DNA from 2 places in the Catenibacterium sp. CAG:290 genome. Region 2 is predicted to be linked to the other one. Evidence: predicted binding sites of a transcription regulator. Region 2 holds the regulator's gene; the other holds the start of a gene.
What was found. The regulator HrcA, encoded in region 2, represses chaperone genes, less so after heat shock. The targets are predictions, from matches to a motif close to TTTTAGCACTNNNNNNNNNNNAGTGCTAAAA.
Positions count from the first base shown of each region.

Region 1: a site for HrcA is predicted at 17,863-17,893, ahead of clpB (ATP-dependent chaperone ClpB). Genes of this name have one in related genera too.

Region 1 covers NZ_FR898783.1:32,657-56,230, reverse strand. Annotated here, with positions in the region: gene def (peptide deformylase) at 1-366, shown strand, start outside; gene QVO42_RS03005 (hypothetical protein) at 418-843, opposite strand; gene QVO42_RS03000 (rhomboid family intramembrane serine protease) at 877-1,497, opposite strand; gene QVO42_RS02995 (DNA-processing protein DprA) at 1,490-2,488, opposite strand; gene ppdK (pyruvate, phosphate dikinase) at 2,586-5,225, opposite strand; gene QVO42_RS02985 (DEAD/DEAH box helicase) at 5,381-6,478, opposite strand; gene QVO42_RS02980 (glutamate ligase domain-containing protein) at 6,478-8,073, opposite strand; gene QVO42_RS02975 (cyclic-di-AMP receptor) at 8,138-8,464, opposite strand; gene QVO42_RS02970 (A/G-specific adenine glycosylase) at 8,563-9,567, shown strand; gene QVO42_RS02965 (PhoH family protein) at 9,584-10,525, opposite strand; gene rpsU (30S ribosomal protein S21) at 10,583-10,768, opposite strand; gene QVO42_RS02955 (UDP-N-acetylmuramoyl-L-alanyl-D-glutamate--2,6-diaminopimelate ligase) at 10,861-12,339, opposite strand; gene mtaB (tRNA (N(6)-L-threonylcarbamoyladenosine(37)-C(2))-methylthiotransferase MtaB) at 12,326-13,633, opposite strand; gene QVO42_RS02945 (hypothetical protein) at 13,638-14,411, opposite strand; gene QVO42_RS02940 (RsmE family RNA methyltransferase) at 14,413-15,147, opposite strand; gene clpB (ATP-dependent chaperone ClpB) at 15,238-17,805, opposite strand; gene QVO42_RS02930 (hypothetical protein) at 17,943-18,089, opposite strand; gene QVO42_RS02925 (transglutaminase-like domain-containing protein) at 18,439-19,821, opposite strand; gene QVO42_RS02920 (GTP pyrophosphokinase) at 20,459-21,187, opposite strand; gene QVO42_RS02915 (MATE family efflux transporter) at 21,254-22,609, opposite strand; gene QVO42_RS02910 (thiamine diphosphokinase) at 22,599-23,210, opposite strand; gene rpe (ribulose-phosphate 3-epimerase) at 23,207-23,574, opposite strand, start outside.
Region 2 covers NZ_FR898862.1:924-11,414, forward strand. Annotated here, with positions in the region: gene dnaJ (molecular chaperone DnaJ) at 1-269, opposite strand, end outside; gene dnaK (molecular chaperone DnaK) at 321-2,135, opposite strand; gene grpE (nucleotide exchange factor GrpE) at 2,153-2,725, opposite strand; gene hrcA (heat-inducible transcriptional repressor HrcA) at 2,739-3,761, opposite strand; gene hemW (radical SAM family heme chaperone HemW) at 3,887-4,978, opposite strand; gene holA (DNA polymerase III subunit delta) at 4,980-5,939, opposite strand; gene QVO42_RS09050 (ComEC/Rec2 family competence protein) at 5,978-6,883, opposite strand; gene QVO42_RS09055 (ComEC/Rec2 family competence protein) at 6,993-7,961, opposite strand; gene QVO42_RS09060 (ComEA family DNA-binding protein) at 7,952-8,422, opposite strand; gene ruvB (Holliday junction branch migration DNA helicase RuvB) at 8,440-9,432, opposite strand; gene ruvA (Holliday junction branch migration protein RuvA) at 9,448-10,008, opposite strand; partial or broken gene obgE (GTPase ObgE) at 10,078-10,491, opposite strand, start outside.

The DNA of each region.
Region 1 (23,574 bases), on a different contig from region 2:
CCAAAAAGAATGTGTGCAATTTATATTCCTTCTGTAGATGAAGAAGGTCATATTGTAAAGTGTGATCAGTGGGCACTTGTTAATCCACGTATTGTCGCAAATGCAGTGAAAGTGGCTTATTTAAAGAATGGTGAAGGATGTTTATCTGTTCCTGAAGATCAGCCAGGTATTGTACCTAGAAGTGCTAAAGTGACTGTTAAGGGATATGATGCCTTAACTGATCAAGAAGTGACTATTGTTGCAAGAGGCTTTACAGCTATCTGCTTACAGCATGAATTAGATCATTTTGAAGGTATTCTTTACTATGATCATTTTAATAAAGAAGATCCAAAAGCACCTATTCCAAATGCGATGGTGATTGAATAATACTCCTTCGGGAGTATTTTTTTATGCATTAAAAAAGACAGCTTCACGCTGTCAATAATAATTTCTACATATATTAATCATATCATCTACATAGATGACACCGCCATTGATCGCATTATCTGATAAATGGGCATGAAGTTCTATTGGAAGTTTACAGCAGTATTGTTCACGCATAAGCGGAAGATCCTGCTTCATACATAAATCAGACATATCATCTAATGCCTTTGATGAGAACATGAATGTAGAAAATAAAGCAATATTCTTTACATAGTGACGATCAAGCTGCATAATGAATTGTTCCACTTCCTTTGGTTTACCAAAGCATGGACAATCGAATCCTAATACAAGAAGATCAACATGGGCATGGAAATCAAAGTCCTGAAAGGAAATTGCCTGTGTTCTTGCAGTTTTTGCCATCTGTGATGCAAGAATATGTGCATATTTACTTGTATGACTGTAGACAATCGCAATATTCATAGACTCACCTCTTGTATAAAGTATATCAACGCTTTATGAACTATAGAAGAACTTCTGTCTTTTTCTTTTAGTAATATAAAGAATAATGTAAGCTGAAACAAATCCTCCAATCATACCACTTACATGACCGGATAATGATATTGTCGGAACAACAAAAGAAATAAATAACATCAATAAGACATTCATTCCTAAGTTTCTTGCAATATCGCGAAGTTGTGTAGGATAGAACAAATAAAGTGCACCGATAGCACCAATGATTCCAAAGATTACACCACTCACACCACCACTTACTGTATGGGCTCCAATGCCCAATAATAAATATGCAATATAAGGAAGACCAGTGGTAGAAAGCATGGATACAAGTATGACTATCAAATACTTTTTAGAACCCATCAAATATTCTACAAAACAACTGAGATTATACATAGAATAACAATTCACTACTATATGCATTAATCCAAAATGAATAAAGTTTGCAGTAATCAAACGATAATATTGATGAGTAACTTGAACATAGTATGGATTAAACCCTCCGCAAGCTAAGCCCTGCATCGCATTCATATCAATACTAAATAATAAGGTTGTTCCTATATAAGTAAGTATACATAATGCAAGTAGTGTATAAGTAACAGGATATTTTTTTATATTATTCATGTTTATCCTCTATGAATTCAAATATTGTCATTTGATCAATACTTGGATCATCTTTCTTAATAACTGTTTCATGATTATCTAATATTTCAGCTAAAGTAACTTCTGATTTTAAATCTTCATCAGTAAAATGGGCCTCTCCCATTTCAATAAGTCTAATATTACCACTATAATCCAATGTTTCATAAACAAGCTGTCTTGTCCAATGAGAATGGATATTCTGAATAGAAGTAAACCAGACAGGACCACTACCAATATGCGTACCTGTTACTATCTGGGCAAAGACCATACCACATATATAAAGATTCTTATCTAATGCATGAGTAACATCAAATAAAGCATATGGATCATTGGCAGTCATAATAACTAATTTATTCTGTTTAATATATTTAGAATACAGTCTAATCTTATCAAACATATGATCTGCGACAAATAATACCGCATTCCCGTTATTAGTCAGCTGTGTTCTTAGGGCAAGTTCTTCTACACCCTTAGAACCACCAACGACAACAATATAGCCTTCCTTTGAAATTTTTTTCATAATTTCTTTAGTGACATGACGCATTGTCTTGTTCATCATCTGTGGACCAGCAACTGATATATTAACACCATAACTTAAAGATAAATCACCTATATAGCTAATGACTAAAGGCATCTTAGTCCCTAATACTCTTAGACTTGCAGGATAATCTTCTTCATAGATAGTTGTGACACCAATATCCTGGTTTTCTAAATTCTGCAGTGCATAAAAAAGATCTGGTAAGAGCTTTTGTCTCTTTTCTATCTTATGAGCTGTAAATTCATCTAAACCTATGATCTGGGTTAATGTATCAATACTCATCCCTGTAATCATACTTGGTTCTTTATGGGCTGATTTTAATTTTTTCTCTATTTCCTGCCACTCCTGTGTACTTATAGGCTGCGTGGAACTTGGAATCAAATCACCACAGCATAATATTAAGGCAAGACTGTTTAATGTAAGTTGTAATTTCATATTCTTATATTCCTGCTTAAATGTCATTATATCATATAATTTTGACATAAAAAAGTGGCCGTTCATAAGAACGGCCTAGTGAAAGGATAAGTAGTTATTACAAAATACCCATTTTTTCTTTTACAGCAGCCTGAGCAGCAGCAAGTCTTGCGATTGGTACACGGTAAGGTGAGCAAGATACATAAGTTAATCCAATCTTATGGCAGAATTCTACTGTCTTTGGATCACCACCATGTTCACCACAGATACCAAGTCTGATATTAGGACGAGTTGATCTTCCCTTTTCAGATGCAATCTTCATTAATTCACCAACGCCTTCCTGGTCAACAGTAGCGAATGGATCATGTTCATAGATATTCTTAGAATAGTAATCGCCTAAGAACTTAGCAGCATCATCTCTTGAGAAACCGAATGTCATCTGAGTTAAGTCATTAGTACCAAATGAGAAGAATTCAGCTTCAGTTGCAATCTTATCAGCTGTGATTGCAGCTCTTGGAATTTCAATCATAGTACCAACTTCATATTTCATATCTAATCCGCTTTCAGCAATTAACTTATCAGCAGTCTTAACAACTACATTCTTAACATACTTTAATTCTTTAACATCACCAACTAATGGGATCATGATTTCTGGAGTGACTGGATGTCCTGTTTCCTTAGTTACGTTGATTGCAGCTTCGATGACAGCTCTTGTCTGCATTTCAGCAATTTCTGGATAAGTAACAGCAAGACGGCATCCTCTGTGACCCATCATTGGGTTGAATTCTTTTAATGATTCTACTCTTTCCTTTAATGCTTCGAAAGTCATACCTAAGCTTTCAGCTAATGGTTTGATTTCTTCATCAGTATGAGGTAAGAATTCATGTAGAGGTGGATCTAAGAAACGGATATTAACACTATATCCATCCATAGCTTTGAATAATTCTTCAAAGTCTCCTCTCTGGTATGGAAGAATCTTTTCTAATGCTTCCTTACGAGTTTCTACATCTTCTGCAGTGATCATTCTTCTGAAGTTGAAAATTCTTTCTTCTTCGAAGAACATATGTTCAGTACGGCATAATCCGATACCTTCAGCACCAAATGTAGCAGCCTGTTTAGCATCTCTTGGAGTATCCGCATTAGTTCTTACTAATAATTTTCTTTCTTTATCAGCCCAAGCCATGAATGTTTCAAAATCACCACTAATTGCAGCAGGAACAGTCTTGATCTTCTGAGCAAATACTTCACCAGTAGAACCATTTAATGATACATAATCACCTTCAGTTAATACTGTACCATCTGGTAATGTTAAAGTCTTCTTATCTTCAGAAACTCTTAATACTCCACAACCAGCAACACAGCAAGTACCCATACCACGAGCAACTACTGCAGCATGAGATGTCATACCACCACGTACAGTTAAGATACCTTTAGCTAAATTCATACCTTCGATATCTTCTGGAGAAGTTTCATTACGTACAAGGATCATATCCTGCACACCATTTGCATGTGCTTCCTGAACATCTTCAGCTGTGAAGTAGATATGTCCAGTAGCAGCACCTGGAGAAGCAGCTAAACCTGTAGCAACAGCCTTTGCAGCCTTGTAGTCTTCTTTATCGAAGTTTGGATGTAATAACTGGTCTAACTGTTTTGGTTCAACTTTTAATAATGCTTCTTGTTCATTAATCATGCCTTCATCAACCATGTCAACAGCAATCTTTAAAGCAGCCTGAGCTGTTCTCTTACCGTTACGAGTCTGTAACATGAATAATTTACCATCTTCAATTGTGAATTCCATATCCTGCATATCTTTATAATGGTCTTCAAGAATATGACAGATTTTCTGGAACTGTTCATAACATTCTGGCATAACTTCATTTAATGTAGCAATTGGCTGAGGTGTTCTGATACCAGCAACAACGTCTTCACCCTGAGCGTTCATTAAATATTCACCGAATAATTTATTTTCACCAGTTGCTGGGTTACGAGTGAAGGCAACACCAGTACCTGACTTATCACTTCTGTTACCATAAACCATCTGCTGAACGTTTACAGCTGTACCCCAAGAACCTGGGATATCATTTAAACGACGATAAGTGATGGCACGGTCATTATTCCAAGAACCAAATACTGCTTCAACTGCAGCTAATAACTGTTCAAGTGGTTCCTGAGGGAAATCAACACCTGCATGTGCTTTATAAGCTTCTTTATAAACTGCAACAACTTCTTTTAAGTCTTCGGCAGTAAGTTCAGTATCGAATTCAACACCTTTTTCTTCTTTAATTGCATCAAATTTATGTTCGAAGTCTGATTTAGGGAATCCTTTTACAACGTCAGCAAACATCTGGATGAAACGACGATATGAATCATATACGAAACGTTCATTTCCAGTTGTTGCAGCAAATTCCTTAGCTACTTCATCATTTAAACCTAAGTTTAATACTGTATCCATCATACCTGGCATAGAGATTCTTGCACCAGAACGTACAGATACTAATAATGGGTTCTTTGGATCACCTAAAGTTCTTCCAGTGATTTCTTCAAGCTTTTTAACGTGTTCAACGATCTGTCCTTTAATATCATCTGAGATCATTTTTCCGTCTTCATAATATTGTGTACAAGCTTCTGTAGTCACTGTAAATCCCTGAGGTACAGGTAAACCGATACCTGTCATTTCAGCAAGGTTAGCACCTTTACCACCAAGGAGATTACGCATATCCTTGTTACCTTCGCTAAATAAGTAAACATATTTTTTCATAACTACTAAATCCTCCTTATGTCTTTTCACTTATTTCATTATACACTTGTAAGGGCTTACTTGCAAACGCTTTCTTTTCTGTAATTGATTACACATTTAAAAAAAGCCCTATATAAGGGAATTATTATTGTTAAAAAAATAACAACATTTTTCTCCTATAGGGCTAAATGATGGATAATCGTAATTAATTGATCAGTTTGTAATGTTTGAAGCATGTCTGGATTTTTAATTATTGTTTCATAAAGAAGATGATGTTTTGTATCATAATCCTCTTTTGAAATAGTAATAACGACTCCTTCAAGCTGTTTCTTAGTGATATGAGTATCATAGATATAGGAATGCTTCACACCTAAAACATGGGATAAATGAGACATATATTGGTTAATATGAGTAGTTCCTAGATGAATCACTGTGTCACAATGCAAAGATAAATAGCGTGAAGCCATATCAGATACGATCAAAAGACCACCCTTTTTATTAAACTCATGCATGATGCGATACTGAGAAGCATGATTCATAAATTGATGAATCACAAAATTGACATTCAGTTTTTCAGCATAATAAAGAATATCTTCATAGCTTTCTACAAATATAACCTGTTTCTTTTCTGTATTGAAATATGGTTCTTTACATAAGAAATGTGTACATTCTACCTTAGAAGAATCAGCATGCAATGTAGTATGAATATTTTTCTTTAAGAAATCATGATGATGAAGTCCATAAAGAATACTTGAACAGTCTAAAGGAAGACGTTTCTTGATTTCCTTTATTTCTCTTATTTCTTCACTAGAAAAGCTATGAGAATCCTGATAAATGAGATATGAGACAAAGTTAGTATCTATCACCTGTCTTCTCATATATTCTAATAGTTTAGTAGGCGTAGTAAAGAGTATGTCAATACCCTTATAAATTGTCTGGCATTCTTCAAATGTATTGGTACCAGGATAAGATGTAATAAAACGATATTGTGTGTATTTATTATATTCTTTCATATCAAAAGAAGATGATAATAACTCTTCTTTATGCCCAAGCAAGATAATCTGTGTTTTCTCTTCATGAATCATAGATGCAAGTAAGGGTGGAATAATGGATAACAGACGATCTTTGGAAGAGTCAACATTTAAGATAAAAGATTGACTCTTTTCAATAAGTCTATACGATTTCTTCTGGATTATTCCAGGCGCAATCATTCCCATATCACCTAATGCATGAATAACCTCATCGGGCCATTTATATTTAATAAATTTCTTCATTATTTCGATAAGATATATTGTCTCACTTTAGAAATAAAATAGAGAGAACCTGTAATAAATACAACACCTTTATGACTATAAGCCTCATCTACTGCATGTTTCCAGTCTTCATCAATCTTCACTGGGAAGTCTTCTGCAAGAGCTTTGGCAGTTGCACGACGAGGATGATCAAACTGAGTAACAGTAATATCCTTTGATAAAGATAATAATGTTTCTAACATATGATGAGTATCCTTATCTCCTAGTGCGGAAAAGATGATTTTAATATCACTAAAATCACGGGCACTTTCAAAAAAGGCATCCATTCCTTCTCTATTATGTGCACCATCTAGGATAATTAAAGGATTTTGATGAATTGTTTCAAAACGTCCTTCCCATACTGCATCATGCATACCTTTTTCTAGATCTGCATCCTTAAATGGGAATTCTTTTCTAATATATTCTAATATATTAATCGCAAGTGCACTGTTAGTAACCTGATAATGTGCTGAAGTAGATAAAGATATATGATAACCATGATAATCATAAGAAATAGAAGCACCATAATAGACACGTTTAGGTTTTCTTATTTCTATAACATAAGAATGATGCTTATGAGCTTCTTCATAGAAGACTTCTAGACATTCCGGTCTTCTTTCAGCTGTCATATAAGGAATACCACGTTTAATGATTCCTGCTTTACTTCTTGCAATACTCGCATATGTATTTCCTAAGAAGTTTATATGATCTAAACCAATATTTGTATTGACTGTAAGTATTGGTGAAATGATATTAGTAGCATCTAGTGTCCCACCAAGCCCTACTTCAAATAAGGCAATATCTACACCCTGTTCAATAAAATACATGACTGCGATAAATACTTCTATTTCAAACTTAGAAAGCTCATAAGCCATCCAATCATCCATATAACGATTCGCATATCTTACAACAGTCGCTTCATCAATTGGTTCATCATTCACACGAATAATATCTAAACGATTTACTAAAGCAGGAGAAGTAAACGTACCTACCTTATAGCCTGCACATTTTAATACTTCTTTTGTATAGTTAGTTGTAGAACCCTTCCCGTTTGTACCACCAATATGAACACATGTTAATTTAGTTTGAGGATCATAGAAATCATACATAAAGTTCTTAAAGTTTGTGAGAGAATAAACTCGATCCTTTTGTGCTTCAATAAACGCTAAAACCTGATCATAATCAATAAAACGAGGTAGTACAGGAATTGTCTTCTTCAATAAATAACGACCATTAGATTCTACATCTACACTATAATCGTGCTGCTTAAAGAAAGATACATGTTCTTCATCTGTATAAGCAGTTAGTTCTTTTGTAACAAATCTTTCAGCAAGTTCAAGTAGTTCTTCTTGTACAAGAGTATCCTGATAATCTTCTGATACATAAACAAAAGATATATTAGAAAGATCTAAGAGTTCTAGTATGCCTACAATCACTTCTCCACTGTAGGCTAAAAAGATCATCTTGCAGGGATCTTTTAAAGTTCTTGATGTTTCATAATAATCTTTCGCAAGAAACTGGACAATTGCGTCTATATCTTCTTTTGTTGCAATCTTATATTCAAAATTTTCATTCATTTATATCACCTGTTGATATCTTAAAGTAAAAAGGATGGTTTGACCATCCTTTTTTTCTCAATTATTAGATTTTCTCAAAACGATCAACGTCAACTACAAATACTGTTGCCCCACCAACAAGTACATCTACCATGATTGGTGTAAAGAATTCACCCATTTCAGTAGGTGGTACTGTAGGTTCCTTTTCTACACGTTTCTTTGCATTGGCTTTAATGATTTCAATAGCGCTATCTACCTTATCATCATTTGTTCCTATAAAGAATGTTGTATTACCTTTCTTTAAGAAACCTCCTGAAGTAGCAAGCTTTGTAACAAAGAATCCACCTTCAGTTAAAGCGCTCTGGACAGTTGAACTGTCATCATTATTCACAATCGCAATTATCAGTTTCATACTATTGACCTCCTAATACGAATTAGTTTGTACATATATTCTAGCATATTCAAAGACAAAAATACACACATATTATATAATGGCTCATGGTGATTTATATGAGTATACAAGAAAAGTTAATAAAGTGGTATGAAGTCAATAAACGTGATCTTCCTTTTAGAGATATTAAAGACCCTTATAAAATCTGGGTAAGTGAAATTATGCTGCAACAGACGACTGTCACTGCAGTGATTCCCTATTATAAACGTTTTATTGAAAGATTTCCGGATATAGAAACACTTGCGAATGCAAAAATAGAAGAAGTCTATAAGTATTGGGAAGGGTTAGGGTATTATCGTCGTGCTTTGCATCTTCATAAGAGTGCTAATTTAATGAAAGATACATTCCCTAAGGAGTATAAAGACATTCTCGCGCTTATTGGTGTAGGCCCCTATACTGCAAGTGCTATTATGAGTTTTGCGTATCATAAGCCTTATATTGCGGTAGATGGGAATGCCTTAAGAGTATTGAGTAGATTATATGCGATAGAAGAGAATATTGCGTCAAATAAGACTGTAAAGACAATTACAGATATAGGTAATCAGCTAGTTATTGGTTATGATTCAGCAAAGATCAATCAAGGGATTATGGATTTTGCGAATGCGGTATGTTTACCTGTTCACCCTCATTGTAATGAATGTCCACTCAAAAAGGAATGCATTGCTTATTTGACAAATAAGCAGGACGTACTACCTATTAATATAAAAAAAGTAAATAAAAAAAGTTTATCTTATATTACAGGTATTGTAGTATATGATGATGATGAAGTGATGCTTATTAAAAATAAAAATGGACTGCTAGAAAATATGTATTTACTTCCTCAATATGAAGTAGAGAGTCCTTATTCCTTTATAGAAACGTTTAAAGAAGACTATGGGATCAACTTAGAGGTATTATCGCATTTAAAGGATTTTAAGCATGTATTTACTCATCGTACATGGTATATGCATGTATATGTATTTAAAGCTGATATTCGTTCTATTGACTTCTATACAAAAAATAAGCAGGAGGAATTAACTATTCCTACTGCTCATAAAAAGATATTGAAATATTATGAAGGCTGATTAGAAATAATCAGTCTTATTTGTTCATGTCATATTTTTCAATGATTCTAGCAACAACTGGATGACGTACTACATCAAGTGCTGTTAAGTAAACAAAGGAAATACCTTTGACACCATCTAAGATCTTCATAGCATGTTTGAGACCATTTGTTGTTTGTTTAGGTAAGTCAATCTGAGTAATATCCCCTGTAATACACATCTTAGAGTTAAAACCTAAACGTGTAAGGAACATCTTCATCTGATTGTCTGTTGTATTTTGTGCTTCATCTAAAATAACATAAGCATCTTCTAGTGTACGCCCACGCATATAAGCAAGTGGCGCTATTTCAATAATACCCTTTTCAATTAATTTCTCTGTATTTTCTGCACCTAACATATCATAAAGTGCATCATAAAGAGGTCTTAAGTAAGGGTCAATCTTTTCTTTAAGGTCTCCAGGAAGAAACCCTAGGTTTTCTCCTGCTTCTACAGCTGGTCTAGTGAGAATGATTTTTTGTACTTCATGATTCTTTAATGCCTGTACAGCAAACACTACAGATAAGTATGTTTTACCTGTACCCGCTGGACCAATCGCAAATACCACATCATGATCTTTTAAAGAATGATAGTATTCTAACTGTCCCATTGTCTTAGGATATATGATCTTGCCATGACTTGTACGGGCAATATGAATATCAAATAGAGAATCCATTTTATCAAGCTTACCATTACGTCCTAACTTGATTGCATACACCACATCTCTTTTAGAAATACGTACATCCTTTTTAGTAAGTTTAGCAAGTACCTGAATCACCTTTTCTAATACAGGATCACTATGATCTAAATAAATATCTGTACCACGGACATTGATTGCATTCTCAAATTCATCTTCCAATAAAGCGATATTTTCATCACTTGGGCCACACAACAATTGAATGGCATCTAAGCTATAATCACTTAACTGAATCACTTTTTCCATAAAATCATCCTTTCATTGAAAAAAAGAAGAGTCAGATGACTCTTCTAAAAATAAATCTTATCTACGACGTTTCTTCTGGTTCTTTCTAGCTGCTTCTGATTTCATTTTTCTCTTTAAACCAGGTTTAACATAGAATTCTCTTTTACGAGCTTCAGCAAGGGTTCCTGTTCTAGAAACTTGTCTCTTAAAACGACGTAAAGCATCATCTAAAGATTCATTTTCTCTTACTACTGTCTTTGCCATTGAACTTTCCCCCCTTTACCGCTAAATTCGAATATGATTATACACAATGATTTTTAATAATGCAAGACTTTTTTAACTTTTATTTTTAAGTTTTACATATCATCTTCTAATTGTTCATTATAGAGTTTTTTCGCATATTCCTGAGCGATGAATTTATCTCCAGGATAAGGTGTATTACCCACTAGTGATGTCATGAACTGTTCATGACCTTTTCCTAAAATCAAAATAACATCACCTGGACAAGCTGCATCTATTGCCTGCTGGATAGCATAACGACGATCAGTAATAATCACTGAAATAGGATCAACAATCTGTTCTTGAATCTGTGAACAGATGCCTTCGATATCATCATCTCTTTCATCCTGTTCTGTCAATATGACATAATCACAGTATTTGTTAGCTAAAGCACCGATCTTACTTCTTTTATGGATATCTTTACGTCCTGGTGCACCAAATACTGCAATTAAATGACCATTCCCTTTAACACTATGGACAAACTTGAATACTTCTTCAAAATTATGTGCATGCTGACAATAGTCAACAATAATATGGAACGGCTGTTTAACAGGGACTACTTCCATTCTACCTTCTACTGGCTGAATATATTTAATCGCATTCACAATTTCATCCGGTGTCATTTCTAAGGCATAAAGGGTTGTCAATATTGCAAGAGTGTTAGATATATTAAACGGTGCAATAATAGGAACTTCTACATGATAGTAATGATTTTTAATATAGATATTAAATGCTGAATGATCTATATAATATTCAATCTCACGGGCCATAATATCTGCTTTATGATGAATACCATAGGTTAATATTTTAGCATGATTCGCCATATCCTTATAGTTAGTCGTTAGATAATGATTAAAACGTACTTCATCTGCATTAAGAATGGCATAACCACCTTCTTTAAGCAATCTAAAGAGTTTAACATATGATGTCATCAGGTTATCTACAGTTCCATGGAAGTCCATATGTTCTTCATAAGCATTTGTAAATACCGCAATACTGAAATTAACTGAATCAACACGCTTTAAAGCTAAGCCATGAGAAGAGACTTCTAGAGTAAAGCCCTTCACATTCTCTTTGACCATGTTATAGAAGTTACGATGTAAACAGATAGGATCTGGTGTCGTACCAGTCATCTGCATCATTGTAGGTCCATATTCTATTCCGTTGTTACCTACATAGCCCATCTTTAAATAACGTCCTAGTAATCTTGCGACGACACGGGCTACGACTGTTTTACCACTTGTTCCTGTAACACCTATTCCTGTCATCTTATAGGAAGGATGATCATAGAAGAGATCTGCCACACGATTAAGTTCATCTAAGACATCTGATACCTGAATATAAACAATGCCCTGATAATAACGACGTAACGGCTTAGAATGAACAATACATTTAGCACCTTGGAAGATAGCATCATCGACATATTTATGTCCATCTGTCACAAGACCTTCAATACAGAAGAAGATAGAATCCTTTCTTACATAACGGGAATCGCTATGAATAGATTCAATCTTTATATCACTTTCAACTTTAAAAAGCTCATTAAGCTTCTTCACTAGAAACCACCCCGATTAAATCATAACCTCGATGATCTGTTACCTTTACTTTATAAATATGTCCTTCTTTTAAAGAATGATCTGCAACAAAAACCTTTAAGTAATTAGAGGCATGTCCTACCATGTAGCCATCCTTTTCTTCTTCAATAAGCACTTCTAGTTCCTTATTCATTTCAGATAATGCGAATTCAGTTTTTAATTCATCAGAAAGCTGCAATAGTCTTCTCACACGGTCTTTCTTGACATCTCCTGGTATCTGATTTGGCATTCTATCTGCTGGTGTTCCCTTTCTTCTTGAATAAGGGAAAACATGCAATTGATTGAAATGAAGTTTTTTAATCCAGTTATATGTATCAACGAAGTCTTCTTCTGTTTCTCCAGGGAATCCTACAATGACATCTGTAGTAATAGAGATACCTGGTAACGCTTCTTTAAGTTCAAAATATTTCTTTTCAAATTCAGCTGTATTATAATGTCTTGCCATTCTTCTTAGAATAGAATCTGTACCAGACTGAATAGGAATATGTAAATGATCTACGATAATAGGACTTCTTCCAATAAGTTCAATAATTTCATCACTCACCTGACTCATTTCAATAGAAGAAATACGTAATCTCTTTAATCCCTTGATTTTAGTTGTTAAGTCTACTAATAGATCATAGAAAGAATAATTGTCTAAATCCACACCATAACCTGCTGTATGAATACCAGTTAAGACGATTTCTACAAATCCTCTATCTACAAGTTCCTGAGCCTGTCTTAAAACATCTTCTTTAGGACGAGAACGAACGCCACCACGTGCATAAGGGATAATACAATATGTACAGAAGTTATTACATCCATCCTGAATTTTTAGGAAGGCTCTTGTTTTATTTTCAAATGCATGAATACTTAAGTCTTCAAAACGAGAGACCTTCATAACATTTTCTATTTTCACAATCTGTTTATGTGTCATCTTATATTCTTCTACAAAGTCTACAATAGAAGCACGATGTTGTGTTCCAAGTACTATAGAAACACCTTCTATTTCAGTGATTTCTTCACTTGCCACCTGTGAATAGCATCCCACTACACAGATGACTGCATCAGGATTAGTACGATGTGCCTTACGGATCATCTGTCTTGATTTAGAGTCCCCTGTATTTGTGACAGTACATGTATTAATAACATATACATCTGCAGGAGATTCAAAGTCGATATTGTCATACCCTCTTTTCTTGAATATTTCTAACATCGCTTCTGATTCGTAGCTGTTTACTTTACAGCCTAATGTATGAAAAGCAACTGTTGCCATTGTCTCACTTCACTTTCTTTATTAATTTCTTGTATGTACGATCACTAATTAATTGATGATCATACATGTATTGTATGAACTGTGTATATTCACCATGTTCATAATAAACCACTAATTCTTTTGCATCTTCAATAGATGCCCTGTTAGAATGACGATTATCATCACCAATCACAATACGACAAATCAGTGAATAGTCTTCTTTCACAAATAGATAGATAGCGCCTAATTCTTCATAATAATAGGCAATATGGGATTCGTTTTCATATACTTTTTCTAAGCTGGAAAAAGGTGTATCAAATACAACTGGTCCATAATATCTAAAAGCAGTATCTAGTGTAATTGGCTGATTCTTCACATATTCTGCATGCTGCTTTAATAAGAGAATCTGATAATCATTGATATACCAATTATTGATATCAGGAGAATAGATAGGAATATAAATATCTCGTGAACTTTCTTCATCATAAAAATGAGGGAGTGTTTCTAATACATTCTTTAAATCATTATTAAACATTTTTCTTTTTTCTTCATAGGTAATATATTCAAACATATCATAATGACCTGACGCAAAAAGATTATAGGAACCTTCAATTGCATCTTTTACATCTAGTGCATGCAAAAGGATTTCCATATTGAATAATTCAATTTCTGATTTAACCTTAAAACGAATATTCAAGTCTTCTAATTCTTTTTTATGTTCTTCACAATAATGATATAAGTTTGTTTTATTGTATTTTATATCCCTGCTGTATTTATTAATGACTGCAATAAAGTTCATATTAATCCCCCAATTCTCTTCTATACCCTATAACACTAAGCATATATAAAGGTGCTGTCTCACTTCTTAAAATACGATTACCAATAGAGCATGGCACAACACCCATTGACTGCATCTTTTCTACTTCCTGATGATCAAAACCACCCTCTGGTCCTACTATAATAGTAATAGATGTATGAAGATCATTGAGTGCTTTTGTGAAAGCATGATGTTCCCCATTCTTACTTTCTTCCTCATATGCCACAACATTCACTTCAGATAAATAATCCTTTAATTGTGATAATTGAATAGGAGGTGTAATCTCAGGAACAATCTGTCTATGACATTGTTCACTTGCTTCCTGGGCGATGCGAACAAAACGTTCCTTCTTCTTGTTAAAACGTCCTTCATCCATTTTCACTATACTTCTAGAAGCACGCAAAGGAACTATACGTGTAACACCTAGTTCTGTTGCTTTTTGAATCACAAATTCAAACTTATCACTCTTTGGTAAACCATAAACAAGTGTTACTTCAACATCTAATTCATTATCTTCCTGAAGTTCTTCTTTAATTTGTAGTAAACCCTGCTTTGTATCGATGATTTCACATAAGTAAACATGTTTGTCTTCATCAATACAAATGACATGTTCACCCTTTTCCATACGCATTACTTTAGTAATATGCTTATACATAGAATCATCAGTGATAATGATGTCATTTTGTCTATAATTATTTTTAATAAAATATCTCTGCATAATCATCTCTCTCCTCTAGCATTCTACCATTTTTATGAAACAATGAAAAGAAAAAGAAGATAGAGGGGGTTCTATCTTCTTTCAAACAACTTATGCTTCTCTAGCTATAAATCCATTATCATAGTCAATGACTACATGACTGTTAGCATGGATTGTACCTTTGATTATTTCTCTTGCAAGCATTGTTTCAATATGTGACTGAATATAACGCTTGATTGGACGTGCACCAAATGTGGCATCAAATGCATCTTGTGCAATTCTGTTTTCAGCTGCATCAGTGACTTCTAGAGTAATCTTCTTTTCTTCGAGACGACCTTCAAGTTCATGAATAAACTTATCAATAATCTTATAAACAACACTTGAGTCAAGTGAGTTGAACATAACGATTTCATCAATACGGTTTAAGAATTCAGGTTTGAAGTGCATCTTTAATTCATTATCTACTTCTTTACGTGTTTCTTCATTGTTACCCTGTAACAAGTACTGAGAACCAATATTAGAAGTCATAATGATAATTGTATTCTTGAAGCTGACTACATTACCCTTAGAATCTGTTAAACGACCATCATCTAGAATCTGTAATAAGATATTGAAGACATCTGGATGGGCTTTTTCAATTTCATCTAATAAGACAATACTATATGGAGCACGTCTGACAGCTTCAGTTAACTGTCCACCTTCTTCATAACCTACATATCCTGGAGGAGCACCTAATAAACGAGAGACACTATATTTCTCCATATATTCACTCATATCAATACGTACGATATTCTTTTCACTATCAAAAAGCTGTTCAGCAAGTGTCTTAGCCACTTCTGTCTTACCTACACCAGTAGGACCTAGGAACAAGAATGAACCAATAGGTCTATTCTCATCATTGATACCAGCACGACTTCTAAGTATTGCATCAGTGACTTTAGTAATAGCTTCATCCTGGCCAATAACTCTTTTCTTCATAATATCTTCAAGATGTAATAATTTTTCTTTTTCTGATTCCATTAGCTTAGAAACTGGAATATTAGTCCATCTAGAGATGACTTCAGAAATAGTATCTACAGTGACCTTTTCCTGTAATAAAGCATCATCATTTTCTTTAGCCTGATATTCTTCTATCTCTTTATTAATAGCTGGAATAGTCTGGTATTTAATTTTAGAGGCTTCTTCTAGGTTACCCTGAGATTCAAACTGTGCCATCTGTGTTTCTAAACGCACTTTTTGGTTCTTTAAATCCTTGATATGATCCACCTGAGACTTTTCTGATTTCCATTGTTCAGTTAATCCAGCAATCTTTTCATTTAAAGAAGCAATTTTTTCTTTGATTTCTTCTAGTCTCTTTTCGTTATCTTCAGTTGAATCTTCTTTTTCAATAGAGATTCTTTCCATTTCTAGACGATTCTTATCACGAGTAATTGTATCTAGTTCTTCAGGCATAGAGTCAATTTCCATACGTACTGAAGCACATGCTTCATCAATAAGGTCAATGGCCTTATCCGGTAAGAAACGATCTGTAATATAACGATCACTCATATGAGCTGCTGCGATAATTGCACTATCTTGGATCTGAACACCATGATGAGATTCAAATGGTTCCTTTAAACCTCTTAGAATTGCAATTGTATCATCAATATCAGGTTCTTGTACCAATACCTTCTGGAAACGTCTTTCTAAGGCTGCATCCTTTTCAATATACTGACGATATTCATCCAATGTTGTTGCACCAATACAATGTAATTCACCACGTGCTAACATTGGTTTTAATAAGTTAGCGGCATCCATAGCACCATCTGTCTTACCTGCACCTACTAACTGATGGATTTCATCAATAAACATAATGATTTGTCCTTCAGACTTCTTAATTTCATTTAAGACAGCTTTTAATCTTTCTTCAAATTCACCACGATATTTAGCACCTGCCACAAGTGAACCTAAATCAAGTTCAAATAAAGTTTTATCTTTTAATGTTTCAGGTACATCGTTCTTAACTATACGCCAAGCAAGTCCTTCTACAATCGCAGTTTTACCTACACCTGGTTCACCAATCAAAATTGGGTTATTCTTTGTTTTACGTGATAAAATCTGAATAACACGTCTAATTTCTTCATCACGACCAATAACTGGATCAATCTTGCCATCTTTTACATCTTTAACAAGATCACGTCCATATTTTTCTAGTACTTCATAATTATTTTCTGGGTTTGGAGTATCCACTTTATGTCCTCCTCTCATTTCCTTAATTACTTTTTCAACTTCTTTTTTATTTAAATTATAACGAGATACAAAGTTTTTAATAAAAGTGCTTTGCGTATTAAATAATGCAAGAATAAGATGTTCTACACTCATATAGTCATCTTTATATTCTGTCTTAATTCTTTCAGCATTCGCAATCCAGCTATTGAGATCATAGCTTAAACGAAGCTGATCCTGTGTCACCTGCCCAACGCTAGGCTTCTTATTGATCTCCGCATTTAATAGATCCTGTACTTCTGGGATAGAGATATTAAGTTTTGTCAGTACTCTATAGAAAATACCAGAACTATCTTCTAATAATGCATACATGAGATGTTCAACATCAACAATCTGTTGATTAAGAGCTAACGCATTCTGAGCTGCACGTCCAAATGCTTCCTGCATTGCTTCTGTCCATTTTTCACCATTCATCGCAATCACTCCTTTAGCACTCTTCTTCCTCTTGTGCTAATGCTAGTATATCACTTTTTTTAGCACTGTCAATAGGTGTGTGCTAATTATTTTGTTTTCTTGATTTGATCACATTTTTTACGATAGCGACCTATGTTTTATACTGCAGCAGGCACGGTTTCTTGCAAGTTCATTTTAGACATTTCATTCTCCACATGAGACTTTTCTGCAATATGATTGTAGACAATCATTGTGATCTGAGCATCTGAATGACACATGACATGCTGTATAACTTCGGGATTCACTGTTTTTTTCCTCTTTCGCAAAAGAAAAAGTTTTTGGATTGTAATCCCAAAACTTTTGATTATTTAGCATTTATGGGAATAAAAATTAACTTGCTAGCTGTTCCTGCGTAAATCAACATATTTTTACTTTATTATTCTCCTCAAAATGGACAAGATATTGTTTTATTTACTACTAAAAGACACATAATTAATCAAAAGAAAAAGGCATTACAGGCAAAATATGATCTGTTTCTATTCATATTATTTGTAACGCCTTTTTGTATTATTATGTGTAAAAAAGAAAAGGGAAGGAAACATCCAACACCACTCTTCAAACATTTCTGTTTCTAACAATGAGACTTATGATAATTTATTTTTCAATATCTTCCATAGAAATCAGTTCCTGTGATACACCTACCTGAGAAAAGCGAAGACCATGGTCCTCGTACTCAAATTCTCCTCTCTGATTATCAATCGGATCAATGCGAAGCCATTTTTTCTCCGGCATGAATTCTTTTTGAATTTCAGAGTTAGCTGGCATACGGAAAATGTCGAGATTACCAAAGTAATAGTTCCAACGCTCTTTGTCTCCTTCACGCCATGCACTTCCACCAAAGGAAGGGTCTGCAAATACCCATCCATACGGTGCTATATAGAATTGTGCCCAATCATGGCATCCTGTATAATACTTCGTCACATATAGACCTGACTGCCAGCGTGCTGGAATTCCAGACATGCGGCAAAGTGTGATAAATAGCAGTGCTTGTACACCACAATCACCTTTCAGATTAATTGCACAGTATTCTGGAATACACTCAATTGTAAAATATTCTCTCATGAAAGAATACATCACTTTTGTTGTCACAAAATCATAGAATCGACGCGCCAAAATAATTGGATTTGTCTCATCTCCTGCAAGTTCATCTCTTAGCTCTTTTAAGTAAGGAGTGAATAAGATATGTGGTGCCTGCTCTTCCAGACAGAAATCTGGCTGTTCTTCAGATACCTTGGCAGGATCTAACTCTACATAATTTACATGATAATCAAATGAATAATCTACCATAAACTCCTGATTCTCTTTCAGTTCAGTTTCAAAATATACTGTTCTCTGTGGTGCATCAGCAGGTGCTATGTATGTGATTTCTGGATTAGATGCATGAATCTCTACATTAGAAACCTGCTCATATACCTTAGGAATTGGAAGATGTACGCGAACCTTGCGTCCTACCTCTTCGAATTCTTTCTTAGCTTTTATTGTTGAACGTATACGAGTGTGTACAGTTCTTCCTCCATGTTCTTTCATGTAATGTATATTGTCATTAAGTAGATTCTGATTTAGATTATTTTGCTTTTCATCCTCTGGATTTTCTGCAATGACACGCTTTGCGTAATCTGGACGAGTCTTAATGAGATTTTCATAGAATCGACGCTGAAAATGTACCTCGCCATCAATATAAATCCAATCTGCTGCACTGATTTCTTTTATATGATCTAACTCTTCTTTTTTGAAATCACGTAGATGAATCATCATAATCTCCAATGCTTCATCATAAGTAAAAGGATACTCATTACCACCCATAACGCCAATGACTTCCTGTTCGATTTCTAGACGTTTTCTAAGAGCCTGTGGAATATCCTTCTCTTCTAGAAAATAACGAATCATTTTCTGGGCTCCAGCATAATCACCATAAATTTTTAATTTCAAAACGTCCTCTGGAAGCGGAACATTCATAAAAGATAAATCCTGATACATGAGTTATACCTCCAATTTATATTACCGTTCGTTTTCAAAACCAATGAACTAAGCTGACTTGAATAGCATATCTGTCAATGTAAAGACTGCCATTTACATGAGTGATGTTATTAGCTGCTACAGTAAGGCTGGCTGTTAAGTAATCCCCAGATCACTTTCAATCCATAATTTATTCCTGAAGTCACTAAAATCAATATCATGCACAAAGCAGAATAATCCTATTCCTCACCTACCGACAATTGAGTATGATACACATAATGCTTTCGCAAATTCCGTCTGACTCATAAGCTTTGTTTTCGAACTTCTTTTATATATTTCAAAAAACTCATCTGCAATCTTTTTTCAAAATATAGTAAAATTATAGCATGTATGCAAATAACTTGCTGTATTTTATAATACATTTTCTCGTTCTCCAATGATATCCTGTAGAAACATCATCTATCGCCTTGTTACGATGTTGAGTGCACATGATGGGCTGATAATTCAACAAGACCACTGAATGATTATTATCATATAATTGCGTAGTATCTATTACCTTATTTTTAATTATATATAATACTGTTTGACAATAAAGGCAAAATAAAATGCCGTGTTTACCACATATTAAAGTTTCATTTCCTTCAACAAAAAAAAGAATCTATTTAGATTCTCCTTTATTCATCATTGAACGTATCTTCTGCATACGTTCATCTAATTTAGCACTTTCTACTGAACAGTCATAAAGTTCCTGAGCAATAAGCTTTGCTTCGTCTTCAGGAATATTCTTCTTATAGCGTAATTTATGTTCCAAACTTGCCCAGAAATCCATCGCAATAGTACGAAGCTGTACTTCTACATAAACATACTTCTTTGTCTTCTGCAAGAAGATTGGTACCTGCACAATTAAGTGTAAACTACGATAACCACTAGGTTTAGGATTTTTAATATAATCCTTCATCTCAATCAAAGTAATATCATCCTGTCTTAAGAAGCTATCTGCAAGTTCATAAATATCTTCAGGAAATGAACAAACAACTCTGACTCCTGCAATATCTCTTATATTTTCTTCTAATGATTCCATAGTCATTGGAATATTCTTGCGTCTTACTTTTCTCGCAATACTATCATATGATTTAATACGTGACTTAATGCTTTCAATAGGATTACCATCATATTCTAAAGAATATTCCTGATCTAATACTCTGAATTTTGTTTCTATCTCCATTACCGCGCAGCGATAATAGGACATTAAAAGATCAAATGGCTTCTTATTCTTATCTAATAAATCTAAGAACTCATCAGAAAGAATACTCTGTTTCATAAATTCTTCTCTTTTTTGTTCAATGATTTTAAATCCACTTCTTTTTATATCTTCTAGATTTCTCATATATTCATCCTTCTTTCAATCTATTTCATTATAATCTATTTCTATGAAAAAAAGAACTGAGAAACCTCAGTTCATTTGTTCAAGTGCTTTATTAAATTGTTTTCTAAACAATAATACTGTAAATGTGATTGCAAGAATATCTGCTACCGGTTCAGCCAAATAAACAGCTGTTGTCTTATCTACAAGTAATGCTGGCATAATATAAATAAGTGGGATTAAAAGAATGAATTTTCTAGTAACTGCCACAATAACTGATGCTTTCGCATTACCTAAAGCCACAAATGTCATCTGACAGGCAATCTGTATTCCAAAGAGTCCAACGACTGCCATATAGATTCTAAGTGCTTTAGTGGTAAAGAGTGAGAGTTCTTGTGCATTTGTAAAGAGACCTACAAACATCTGCGGGAAGATCTGAATCAAAAGCCAGATACATATTGAGAATACTAGACTGACTTTTAGTAATAATTTAAATGTCTTTCGAACACGTTCTTTATTCTTAGCCCCATAGTTGTAGCTGATAATAGGCTGTGCCCCCTGTCCTAATCCCTGTAAAGGAAGCATCGCAAACTGCATAACACTAGTCAATATAGTCATTGCCCCTACTGCTATATCTCCCCCATATTTTAATAAAGAAGAATTGAAGCAGACCTGGATGACACTCTCACTTGATTGCATCACAAAAGTAGAAAGACCTAAAGCGAGACAAGGTAAGATGACTGAGTGATTTAAAGATAAGTTTTTCTTTTTTATTTTAAGTTTTGTCTTTTTGCCAAATAAGAAGCGAAGAACATAGAGACATGAGCATCCTTGAGAAATAATCGTCGCAAAGGCTGCTCCCTTAACACCTAAGTGAAATCCAAAAATAAGAATAGGATCTAGGATGACATTGCATAATGCGCCAATGACAACTGAAATCATTCCGTTTTTCGCAAATCCCTGGGCTGTAATAAACATATTCATTCCCAATGTTAATTGTACAAATAGTGTTCCCATTGCATAGATATTCATATAGTCTATGGCATAGGTAATTGTATTACTGCTTGCACCAAAAGCAAGTAGGAAGGTACGATTTCCAAAAAATAGAATAAGTGTAAGTACGATAGAAACGATAATCTGCGTAATAAAACAATTACCTAATATCTTTTCAGCATAATCATTATTACCCTGACCCATATAAATAGACGCACGTGGTGCACCACCATTACCAACCAATGAGGCAAAGGCTGTCACAATCATAATTAACGGCATACAGACACCAACACCTGTTAAGGCAAGAGCACCTGTTTGAGGAATATGACCTATAAACATACGGTCTACAATGTTGTAAAGCATGTTGATTAATTGCGCAATGACTGTTGGTAAGGCAAGTTGTCTGAGTAATTTACCTACTGGTTCAGTCGCAAGAAAATCCTTATTCTCCATATGTACCTCCTATTCTTTGTGATTCAATGAATATTAAATCTTCACTATTTTCAATTGTTAGAATACCATGACATTGATTAGAAATACATAGTGGATCATGAGGTTCTAATATATAACCATCAAGGGGATAATCACAATTCTTTAATGTAAGAGTACAAGTCTTTTCAGTAAAGCATGAGAAGTACTTATAATCAGTACAGTCTATTTGATGCTTACCTTTAGGCAAGAGGTATATTCTGTTTATATCATCATATAAAGTGATTTTAATATCAGGATGCTGTCTAAGATAGATAAGTACACCTAAAAAATGATCAATACGACCACCAATAACACCATAAAGATCTATTTCATCATAACCTCTATTGAGTGCTTCACTAATAGCAAGTTCTGTATCTGTTTCATCCTTATGAGTAGGAAAAGTAAGTACTTCTAATCCTTCTAAGTATTCTTTATGTTCTAGAGAATCAAAGTCTCCAATAGCACATAATGGTTTAATTGATTGACGGTGTAGATGTTCTAAACCACCATCAACTGCAATATAAGGGATGTCTTTATTAAAGACATCCCCATTATTCATGCTTGCATATAAGCCTATTTTCATTTGAGTGAGTCAATAGCTTCCTGTCTGTTTTCTGCTTTGAAGACATAGCTTCCAGCCACTAGAACATCTACCCCTGCCCCACGGCATAGGTTGGCTGTATTCGCATTGATACCACCATCTACTTCAATGAGATAACGTCTGCCATTTCTGATTTCTTTGAGTTCAGTGATCTTATCTAAGGCTGCAGGATTGAATGACTGGCCACCAAATCCTGGTTCAACACTCATGACAAGAACCATATCTAAATCATCTAAGAATGGTTTGATTGCTTCCACATCAGTACCTGGTTTAATAGAGATTGATGCAAGACATCCTGCATCATGAATACGTTGAATAAGTACACGTGCTTCCTGCATGCTTGATA
Region 2 (10,491 bases):
CCAAATCCCTGGCCACCAAATCCTCCAGCACCTGCACCACCCTGTTCAAATGCTGCATGTCCATAACGGTCATAAGCAGCCTTTTTATTCTCATCAGAAAGAACTTCATAGGCTTCATTAACTTCCTTGAACTTATCTGCTGCATCTGGCGCTTTATTCACATCAGGGTGATATTTCTTTGCCATCTTACGATAGGCACGTTTTATTTCATCTTTTGAAGCATCCCTAGATACACCAAGGACTTCATAGTAATCTCTCTTATCTGCCATAAATTACACCTCATTTAATATAAGCCAAGGGGATTGCCCTTGGCTTTCTTGTTAGTTCTTTTCAGTAAAGTCTGCATCAACGAAATCATCGTTATTGTTGTTAGATGAAGTGTCTGCACCTGCTGTGTTACCAGCATTCTGCTGCTGATACTGAGCAGCAGCCATCTGCTGAGCAATCTGTTCAAGTTCGCTCATCTTAGATTCAAGAGTAGCCATATCATTATTGTCTAATGCAGTCTTAAGTTCATCTCTTAAAGCTGTAGCCTGGTTCTTCTGATCTTCTGGAAGGTTAGCACCCTGTTCAGCTAAAGCCTTATCAATCTGGTTGATCATAGCTTCTGCTTTGTTCTTAGTTTCGATGTCTTTACGTTTCTTTTCATCGTCAGCCTTGTTGCTTTCAGCTTCCTTAACCATTCTATCAATTTCTTCTTCACTTAAACCTGTAGAGTTCTGAATAGTGATAGACTGTTCTTTATTTGTCTTCATATCTTTTGCTTTAACGTTTACGATACCGTTAACGTCGATATCAAATGATACTTCAATCTGAGGAATGCCTCTTGGAGCTGGTTCAATACCATCAAGTTTGAATAAGCCTAGCTGCTTATTATCTTTAGCCATTGCACGTTCACCCTGTAATACATTGATATCTACAGCTGGCTGGTTATCAGCAGCAGTTGAGAAAATCTGTGATTTAGTAGTTGGGATAGTTGTGTTACGTGGGATTAATACTGTCATAACACCACCCATTGTTTCGATACCAAGTGATAATGGTGTAACATCAAGTAATACGACATCCTTAACATCACCAGTGATAACACCACCCTGGATTGCAGCACCCATAGATACTACTTCATCAGGGTTAACTGACTTGTTAGGTTCTTTTCCTAATAATCTCTTAACTGATTCCTGTACTGCAATAATACGAGTAGAACCACCAACTAATAAGATCTGATCGATTTCAGATGCAGATACTTTCGCATCAGTTAATGCCTGTCTTACTGGAACTTCTGTTTTAGCAACTAAATCAGCTGTTAATTCATCAAATTTAGCTCTTGTAAGAGTCATATCTAAATGAAGTGGTCCATTAGCACCAGCAGTGATATATGGTAATGAGATCTGAGTCTGCATCATACCAGATAGGTCTTTCTTAGCTTTTTCTGCAGCATCTTTAACTCTCTGCATAGCCATCTTATCAGCACTTAAATCAACACCGTTTTCTTTCTTGAATTCAGAAACCATGTAGTCCATAACTTTCTTATCGAAGTCATCACCACCTAAGCGGTTGTTACCTGCAGTAGCTAATACATCAAATGTACCATCATATAAGTCAAGGATAGAAACATCGAATGTTCCTCCACCTAAGTCATATACTAATACTTTCTGTTCCTGTTCAGTTTTATCTACACCGTAAGCAAGTGCAGCAGCTGTAGGTTCGTTGATAATACGTTCAACATCAAGACCTGCAATCTTACCAGCATCCTTAGTAGCCTGACGCTGAGCATCATTGAAGTAAGCTGGAACTGTGATAACAGCCTTAGTTACTTTTTCACCCAAATAACTTTCAGCAGTAGCCTTTAAGTTCTGAAGAATCATTGCTGAAATTTCTTCTGGTGTATAATCACGACCATTTACATGTTCTTTATAGTTTGTACCCATATGTCTCTTGATTGATGCTACAGTATCAGGATTTGTAACAGCCTGACGCTTTGCAGCTTCACCAACGATGATTTCACCGTTCTTGAATGCAACAACTGATGGAGTTGTTCTCATTCCTTCTGGATTTGCAATAACTTTTGCTTCACCATTTTCCATAACACTGACACATGAATTTGTTGTACCTAAATCAATACCAATAATTTTACTCATAATAAGTTCTCCTCCTATTAATCCTTATTCACTTTCACTAAAGTTGCTCTAATTACTCTATCTTTTAACATATAACCTTTTTGTAATTCTTCAGTCACAATATTTGGACCAAAGTCAGGATTATCATCCTGCATAACTGCCTGGTGCATATTTGGATCAAATTCCTTACCCTGCGCTTCAATCACAGTTACACCATTCTTGCCTAAAATATTCATTAACTGGTTCAAAATCATCTTGTTACCCTTAAGAATATTCTTACCTTCTTCGCTTTCAGGTTCAACAGTTAATGATCTTTCATAGTTATCAATAACTGGTAATAACTCTTCAATAAAAGACTGCATTGCATACTTTAACTGATTCGCATGTTCATTTTTAAGTCTTTTCTTTAAGTTTTCCATATCAGCGAATACTTTATAATAATCTGTCTTCCACTTGTTGATTTGAGATTCTAAATCCTTAATCTTTTCATCTTTAGGATCTACTGTTTCTTCAGCTGTTTCTTCAGTTGTCTCTTCTTTTACTTCTTCAGCTTCTTCCTTAGTAGTTTCTTCAACAGTTTCTTCTGTTTCTTTCTTCATTTCTTCTGCCATGGTCTCACCTCTTCTACTCATCATTTTCCTTGATGATTCTTTCTATATTTTCAGTAATATATTCTACAAGCGATACAACTTTCTTGTAAGGCATACGTGTTGGACCGATTACAGAAATCGTTCCTTTACTAGCTCCTCCTGTATCAAAAGAAGATGAAATAACTGATACATCATCAAGTCCAGATACATTTGAATCATCACCAATTAATACCTTGATACCATCATCATCAGTTGGTGCTAAGAAATTCCAGTTTGATGAATTTTCAAATGCACTCACTAATTTTCTTAACTTGTTGACATCATTGTATTCTGGTTGATACAACAAATGATCTTTACCAGAGAAATATACATTGTTTCTTGCAAACTTCATAAATGCTTCTAAGAAAGCATTAAACAAGATTTCATGTTCCTTGATTCTCGTATTGAGGATTGGCTTGACATCGTTTTCTAATCTATCTGCCACCTGATTGATTGGTGTTCCAACTAATGTGTCATTCATTACCGCCACACAAGATTGTAAATCATCCAAACTCAATGTCTCAGATAAAGTGAAAACTCGATTTTCTACATGTCCCTTATCCGTTACAATAATCGCAGTGACATTACGCGTCCCAATTGGAACAAGTGTAATGTTCTGCAGACATTCATAACTTGAATTAGGTCCTAGAGCAACCGCCGTCAGATCAGTCAACTGGCTTAACATTTCACAGCTTTCTTTAATCAAACTATTCAATGATTGATGTGTATCACTAAAGATCGTTGCAACCTGATTCTTTACCTGTTCGTCGACATTTGGCTGAAGCAAAGTATTTACATAATAGTAATATCCCTTCTTGGAAGGAACACGACCAGAAGATGTATGTGTCTTCACTAGAAAGCCAAGTTCTTCAAGCTTGCTCATTTCATTTCGAATAGTGGCGCTTGAATATGGTAATTCATATTTTGTCATTAGAAGCTTAGATCCAACAGGTTCTGCTGTTTCAATAAACTCTTCGACAATATATTTAAATATAAGCATTTGTCTTGCCGAAAGCATTCCCAAGCACCTCCTTAGCACTCTTTTTCCTCTTGTGCTAGATTCATTATACCTTCTTTTTTAGCAGTGTCAAGACTTTAGTGCTAGTTTATATCAAAAAGGGTTTCTCTTATTTGAGAAACCACTTATTCTGGTAAGAAATCTAGAAGAATGGAATTAAGAAGATCGAGTGTATCATTTGTTTTCAAATGATTGTTTTCAATAATCAACGAATGATTACCTAGGTTCTTAGTAAGAGCTTCTTTATAGACATCTTCTACAGAACAATGATATCTTCTTTTAAATTCATCAAGGTCTAATCCTTCTTTTAGACGTAAAGACATCATAAGATGATTAAACATTGTATCTTCAATTGTTTCTTTTTCTATATATATTGTATTCTTCCCCTTCAAGTAATCAGTAAGACTACGCGAGTGAGAAATAAGTTCATCATCTATTTTACCTGTCGCACCAATGCCCACACCATAATAATTATCATAATGCCAATAAACTTTATTATGTTCTGATTCATGATTTCCTAACGCAAAGTTAGAGACTTCATAGCGATGAAAACCAGCATGAGAAAGTGTCTCTACAATATAATCACTCCACTTTCCTTCTGTCTCTTCATCAAGAGGTTCATAGTTATCATAAAGTCTTGTATGTTCCTCCAATATAAGTGAATAATAAGATAAATGATTAATAGGAAGTGATAAGGCAGTCTTTAAATCTTCTTGGACATCTTCTAATGTCTGATTAGGAAGTCCATACATAAGATCAATAGAGATATGCTTAAAGCCTATAGAGCATGCATTTCTTATTACTTCTTTCGCAATATCAGAAGTATGATAACGTTCAATCCTTTTTAATAAATCATTATTAAATGTCTGTACACCAACGCTTATTCGATTCACACCATGAGTATGCATACATTCTAGTTTATCAAGCGTTGCTGATTCAGGATTGACTTCTATTGTATATTCGAGAGTATCATCCCCTACAAAAGGATCAACCATACTTAATAATGCATCTAATTGATTTAAAGAAAGAGCACTTGGTGTTCCTCCTCCTATATAAATAGTTCTCATTATATGATGAGGAAGTGCATCAAGTTCTTCCTTTAATCGTTCTAGATATTTTAAGACAAACTCTTCAAGATAATAGACCTTTGCGAAATCGCAATAAGAACAGATATGATCACAAAAAGGAATATGAATATAAAGTGCTTTTGTTTCCATATTATATCCTCATCAAGAAAAGTTCTAGTCCTCTAAATTTATCTACTGTACCTGTCTTGATTGCATAATCTAGTTCTGATAAGGCATAGAGTTTTTCCATCAGTTCAGTGATATCAAAATGTGCTGCATTTTTACGAATTGGATAGATAGCACGAGGATTAAGACCTAATGCTGAAGCAATATCATTATCACGATATCCCTTTTTACTCATAATAGAAACCTGATAGAGATTACGTAATGCATTCGCAATTAAACCAATGAGTTCTAAAGGATCATGTTTCTTAGAGATTAAGTCTTGATAAACACGCATTGTATTTCTTAAATCATGAGCTAATAATGCATTGGTTAACTTAAAGACATCCTCTTCAACGCGTGGTGGAACCAATCTTTCAACATCTTCTTTCTTTATACTATGTGTATAGAGACATAATTTTTCTACCTGATTAGAAATAGTGAGAAGATCATTTCCACAGCGGTCTAGTAATAAAGCAAGAGCATTGTCTTCAATAGAGGCATTTCTATGAACAATGGCTTCTCTAGTAGCCTTATAAAGCTGATTGAAGGTTAATTTCTCTATTTCATACCATTTCGCGTTTTTACGTAATGATTTAACTACTTTTTTTCTTTCATCAAAGTTACGCTGATCATGATATATTACAAATAATGTTGTTGGATTATCATGTTCAATATAATCTAAAAATAACTTGATATCTTCATCTGTAACTAGCTTCTTTTTAGGCTTCTCTTTTGTGAGAAAGATTGGATTCTTTAATACAACCATCTTATATTCTGTTAAGAAAGGTTGTGTTAAAGCATCTTCAATAATGTCCTTCATTGGTGTTTCACCTGCATGATAGACCATATAGTTCATATCATCACTTGTACATTGATATTTCTTTTTTAAGTCTCCTAATCTTTGTGCAAGTAACAGTTTTTCTTCTCCATATAATACAATATTCATAATTCTCCATCCTTTTGTCCTATTCTACCATAAATTTATTAATAGCGGTAAATAAGATGTTCTCCTAAATAAGTGATAATAGAAAAGCTGCCATCAAGATCTGTACGCAGTATTTTAATCTTTCTTTCTTCTAATCGTTTAATGACAATATGAGCTGGATGCCCATAGAGATTATGTTCTCCTACACCAATCATTGCAATACGAGGATGAACCATTTGAAAGAATGTTACAGAAGAAGAATAACCACTGCCATGATGTGCAACCTTTAAGACATCCACATCTATTTTCCCATATTTCTTATAGAGGTCTTCTTCTACATTACTTGGGATATCGCCTGTAAATAAATAATTATAGCCTCCTGTTGTGACTAACATCACTAATGAGTTTTCATTAGTAGAAGGATAGATAACATCACTTTTGAGCATCTTGATTGTAATGAGTTTATTCTTCTCTTCTTTTTGATAGGTATCAACAACACGCTTGACTTTATATTTCTTCTTTAATGAATCTAATGCACCATAGTGATCATAATCATGATGAGAGATATAAACTCTATCAATACACGGAACACCTTGAGATTTAAGAAATGGAATCACATTATGTGAGGCTATGTCATATTCCCTATTACCACCTGTATCAATCAAATAATTTCCTTGATTAAAAGGCAGACGAATGAGTGAACAATCTCCCTGTCCTACATCAATAGTAGAGACCTGCGTGTAAGGTTTATAGATACTATATATATGGAAGCTGATTAGTAGTGCGCACAACAATGACATAGAAAATTGAATACTCTTTTTTTCTTCTAATAATAAGAAGATATTAAACAAGATAATGTAATAAAGAATAATAAATGAGAGTGTTGGTTTTTGAAAGATGATTTCTGCATTGAATGAAGTAATAAAGGTAAGAATCATCTGCTGGTAGCCAATCATCATCTTCATAATGAGATCTATTGGAAAAATAAGAGAGAGAAGTGTCACAACATAGAAACAGGATATAAAAGGAGAAAGAAGAACTGTTAAGAAATAAGAAAAGATATTAATCGAGAAATTAAGTGAGAGGACAATAGGAATACCACCTAAATAAATAAATAAGGAAAGAGCGATATGGGAAATGTTTGGTCATAATGACAAGAAAATAAATAAAATATGAAAAGACAAAAGAAATACTAAAGATGATATAAGGATTCTTGATAACATTAACTAAAACAAGAAATGATAAAACATCTAGCTGATTGAACTTCTCCTTCACAAGATCATAAATTACTAACATATAAAAAGCACGATAAAGAGATATATTATAAGGTATAGAAAAAACATAAAAGGCTATAAGTACTTTAATGATGATATCTGCAATATCATCACGTATAAATGATTTAATAAGACTGAGACATTTATAGAGTAAATGAATATGCATTCCTGAAAGAGCAAACATATGTACGAGAGAAAGACTTGTGAGGAATGAATAGTCTTCTTTAATAGCTTCATCCTTAATGCCTAAGATAAATAGCTTCTGATAGCTTTTAATAGATTTTGAGGAAGAAAACTGTTTTTCTAGCAATTGATAAAAGGAGGGATGAGATGAGACAGAAGTAATATGGGTGATTTTAGCCTTTGCGACGATGTTGTTAGCTTTGAATGAATGATATTCATCATAACCTATAGGATCTTTACGATGATTGATTTCTAGAAAGTTCAATTTAACGAGTACTTCATCATTATATTGAAACTTATGATCTGTATAAGCTTTAATCTTCCCATAATCTGTATTTAAAATAACATAATTATCTCTTATATCTTTCACTTTTCCAGAAACAATAGAAGGCACTTCCGGTGAAGTCACTGGTCTTAATATAATAGGTAATAAAAAAAGAAGAAATAACATCTTTCTTCCAAATCGTTTTACTAGATAAATTAAATAAGCTAATAGAAATATATAAAATAAAGGATGAACAAGATAAGCAACAGATAGTAATAAGACAAATACTGCATAATATACTAAATGATATCTTAAAGGCATAAGTAATCACGGTAGATGAGATATTTCTTCTCACCGATTCCTTGTATATTCATAATGTCTTCTATTGTATAAAAGGGCTGTGTATGCCTATAGTCTATAAACTTCTGTGCTGTTTTCTCTCCTACTCCTTTTAATGTCATAAAGTCTTCTATTGTTCCTTTATTGAGTGAAATCATATTTGCTCTTTTTTCTGGTAAGTAAAGACGCATTTCTGCCTGGATACTTCTATTCATATTCAAAGAATCCATACAGGCATTTTCTTTAACTCCAACTTCCTTAACTAAATCACTCATTGTCATCCCTTCTTTTATAGGGACTTCTCCTGTCTTGTTAAATGCACCTTCTAATGTAATATAGACTTCTGATTTCTGCGTTGAGCTGACCTTCTCAGGCTTTTGATAACCATATATAAATGAGGCAATACTTAGAAGAATCAGCCCTATAATCTTAATTTGACGCATAAAAAAAGAGAATTAAATTAATTCTCTCTTGTAATATGAAAATGCCTATAAGCAAGATCTGTCGCAATTCTGCCTCTTGAAGTACGTTTGATCAAGCCTTTTTGTAGTAAGTAAGGTTCATAAACATCTTCTAATGTCATTCTTTCCTCACCAATGCTTGCAGCAAGTGCTTCTAATCCTACAGGGCCACCTTGGAAACGATTGATGATACCTAGTAAGTATTTATGATCGACATCATCTAGTCCTAGATTATCTACTTTTAAACGGTCCAATGCCTGCATTGTACGGTCTTTAGTAATGATTTCATCACCATAGAACTGCGCAAAGTCTCTGACACGTCTAAAGAGTCTATTTGCAATACGTGGTGTTCCTCTTGAACGTCTTGCAAGTTCCATCTTGGCTTCTTCTTCCATTGTCATACCATAGACTTTACTTGTACGAGAAATAATATCTCGGAGTTCTTCATCCTTATAATAATCAAGTTTAGCCACAATACCAAAACGATCACGCAATGGGGCAGAGATATCTCCTGCACGTGTAGTCGCTCCTACTAATGTGAAAGGGGGTAAATCAATACGTACAGAACGTGTTGTCGCATCTTTACCAATCATAACATCTACGCAGAAATCTTCCATTGCAGGATATAGTATTTCTTCTACAACTTTATTTAAACGATGAATTTCATCAATAAAGAGTACATCCCCCGGTTCAAGAGATGTAAGTAATGCAACAAGATCACCTGTTTTTTCAATAGAAGGTCCTGTTGTAATCTTGATATGCGTTCCCATTTCATTCGCAATAATCATTGACATTGTGGTTTTACCTAGTCCTGGAGGACCATAGAATAAAACATGATCAAGTGTTTCATCACGCATCTTTGCAGCACCTACAAAAACACGAAGGTTTTCTTTTAAATCATGCTGACCGACATATTCATCAAAAGAAGCCGGTCTTAAAGAACTTTCTTCATCTTCGATATGTTCATTTGTATCTAAAATATCACGATCCATAAGATTCTCCTTTCATTATTGTGTTAATAAAGCTAATGCACGTTTCACATAACCATTAGTGTCTAGATTTTCACTAGATAATACTTTCATTGTTTTTTCTACATCATTTTGTTTATAGCCTAATGCGATTAATACTTCAGTGGCTTCTTCATAATCTGGAGAACCAAGAGGCTTCATTGCACGTTTATCAAACTTACCATGCAAGTCAAGGATGATCTGCTGTGCAGCTTTAGGACCAATCCCAGGTATCTTCTTAAGATATGCTGTATTTTTACCTTCTATCGCATCAATAATCGCATCAATCTCACCTGTCGCAAGAATACCAATAGCTGTCTTACAGCCTATCCCTTTTACAAGAATAAGTTTCTGAAATAATTCTTTTTCTTCTTTTTTCTTAAAGCCAAATAAAGTAATATCATCCTCTTTGACCTGCTGATAGATATAGACTGTTGCATCATCACCCTTTTTAAAATTATAGGGGTTGGATACATGTACCTCATAACCTATTCCATGATTATCTATGACAATATGATCTGAATACAAATCTGCAATGATTCCTTTGATATAACTATACATAAAAATCTCCTTTACGCATTTCCTAATTCTATCATATGTCAAAAAAAAATACCATTTCTAGAAATGGTATTAATTATAAAATTCAAATTCGAAGTCATATAAGCGTACAGTATCGCCATCTTCACAGCCTGCTTCTCTTAATGCATCATCGATACCCATATTACGGATCTGTAATGCGAATCTCTGGAAGCCATCATCTGTAGTGAATGATGCCATCTGTACAAGTCTTTCAACCTTCTTACCAGTGACTTCCCATACACCATTACCTTTATTATGGATAGTGAATGGTTTTTCTTCTTCCTTATAAGTATAAAGAACACTTTCCTGTTCTTCTTCCTGATTAAAGAAGTCTGGAGCAGTTTCTAATGCATCAGCAACTGCATAAAGAACAGCATCGATACCTTCATGGATAGGTGCAATAATTGGGAATACTTTCTGATCTCCAAGCTTTTCCTTGAATTTCTTTAAGTTTTCTTCTGCTTC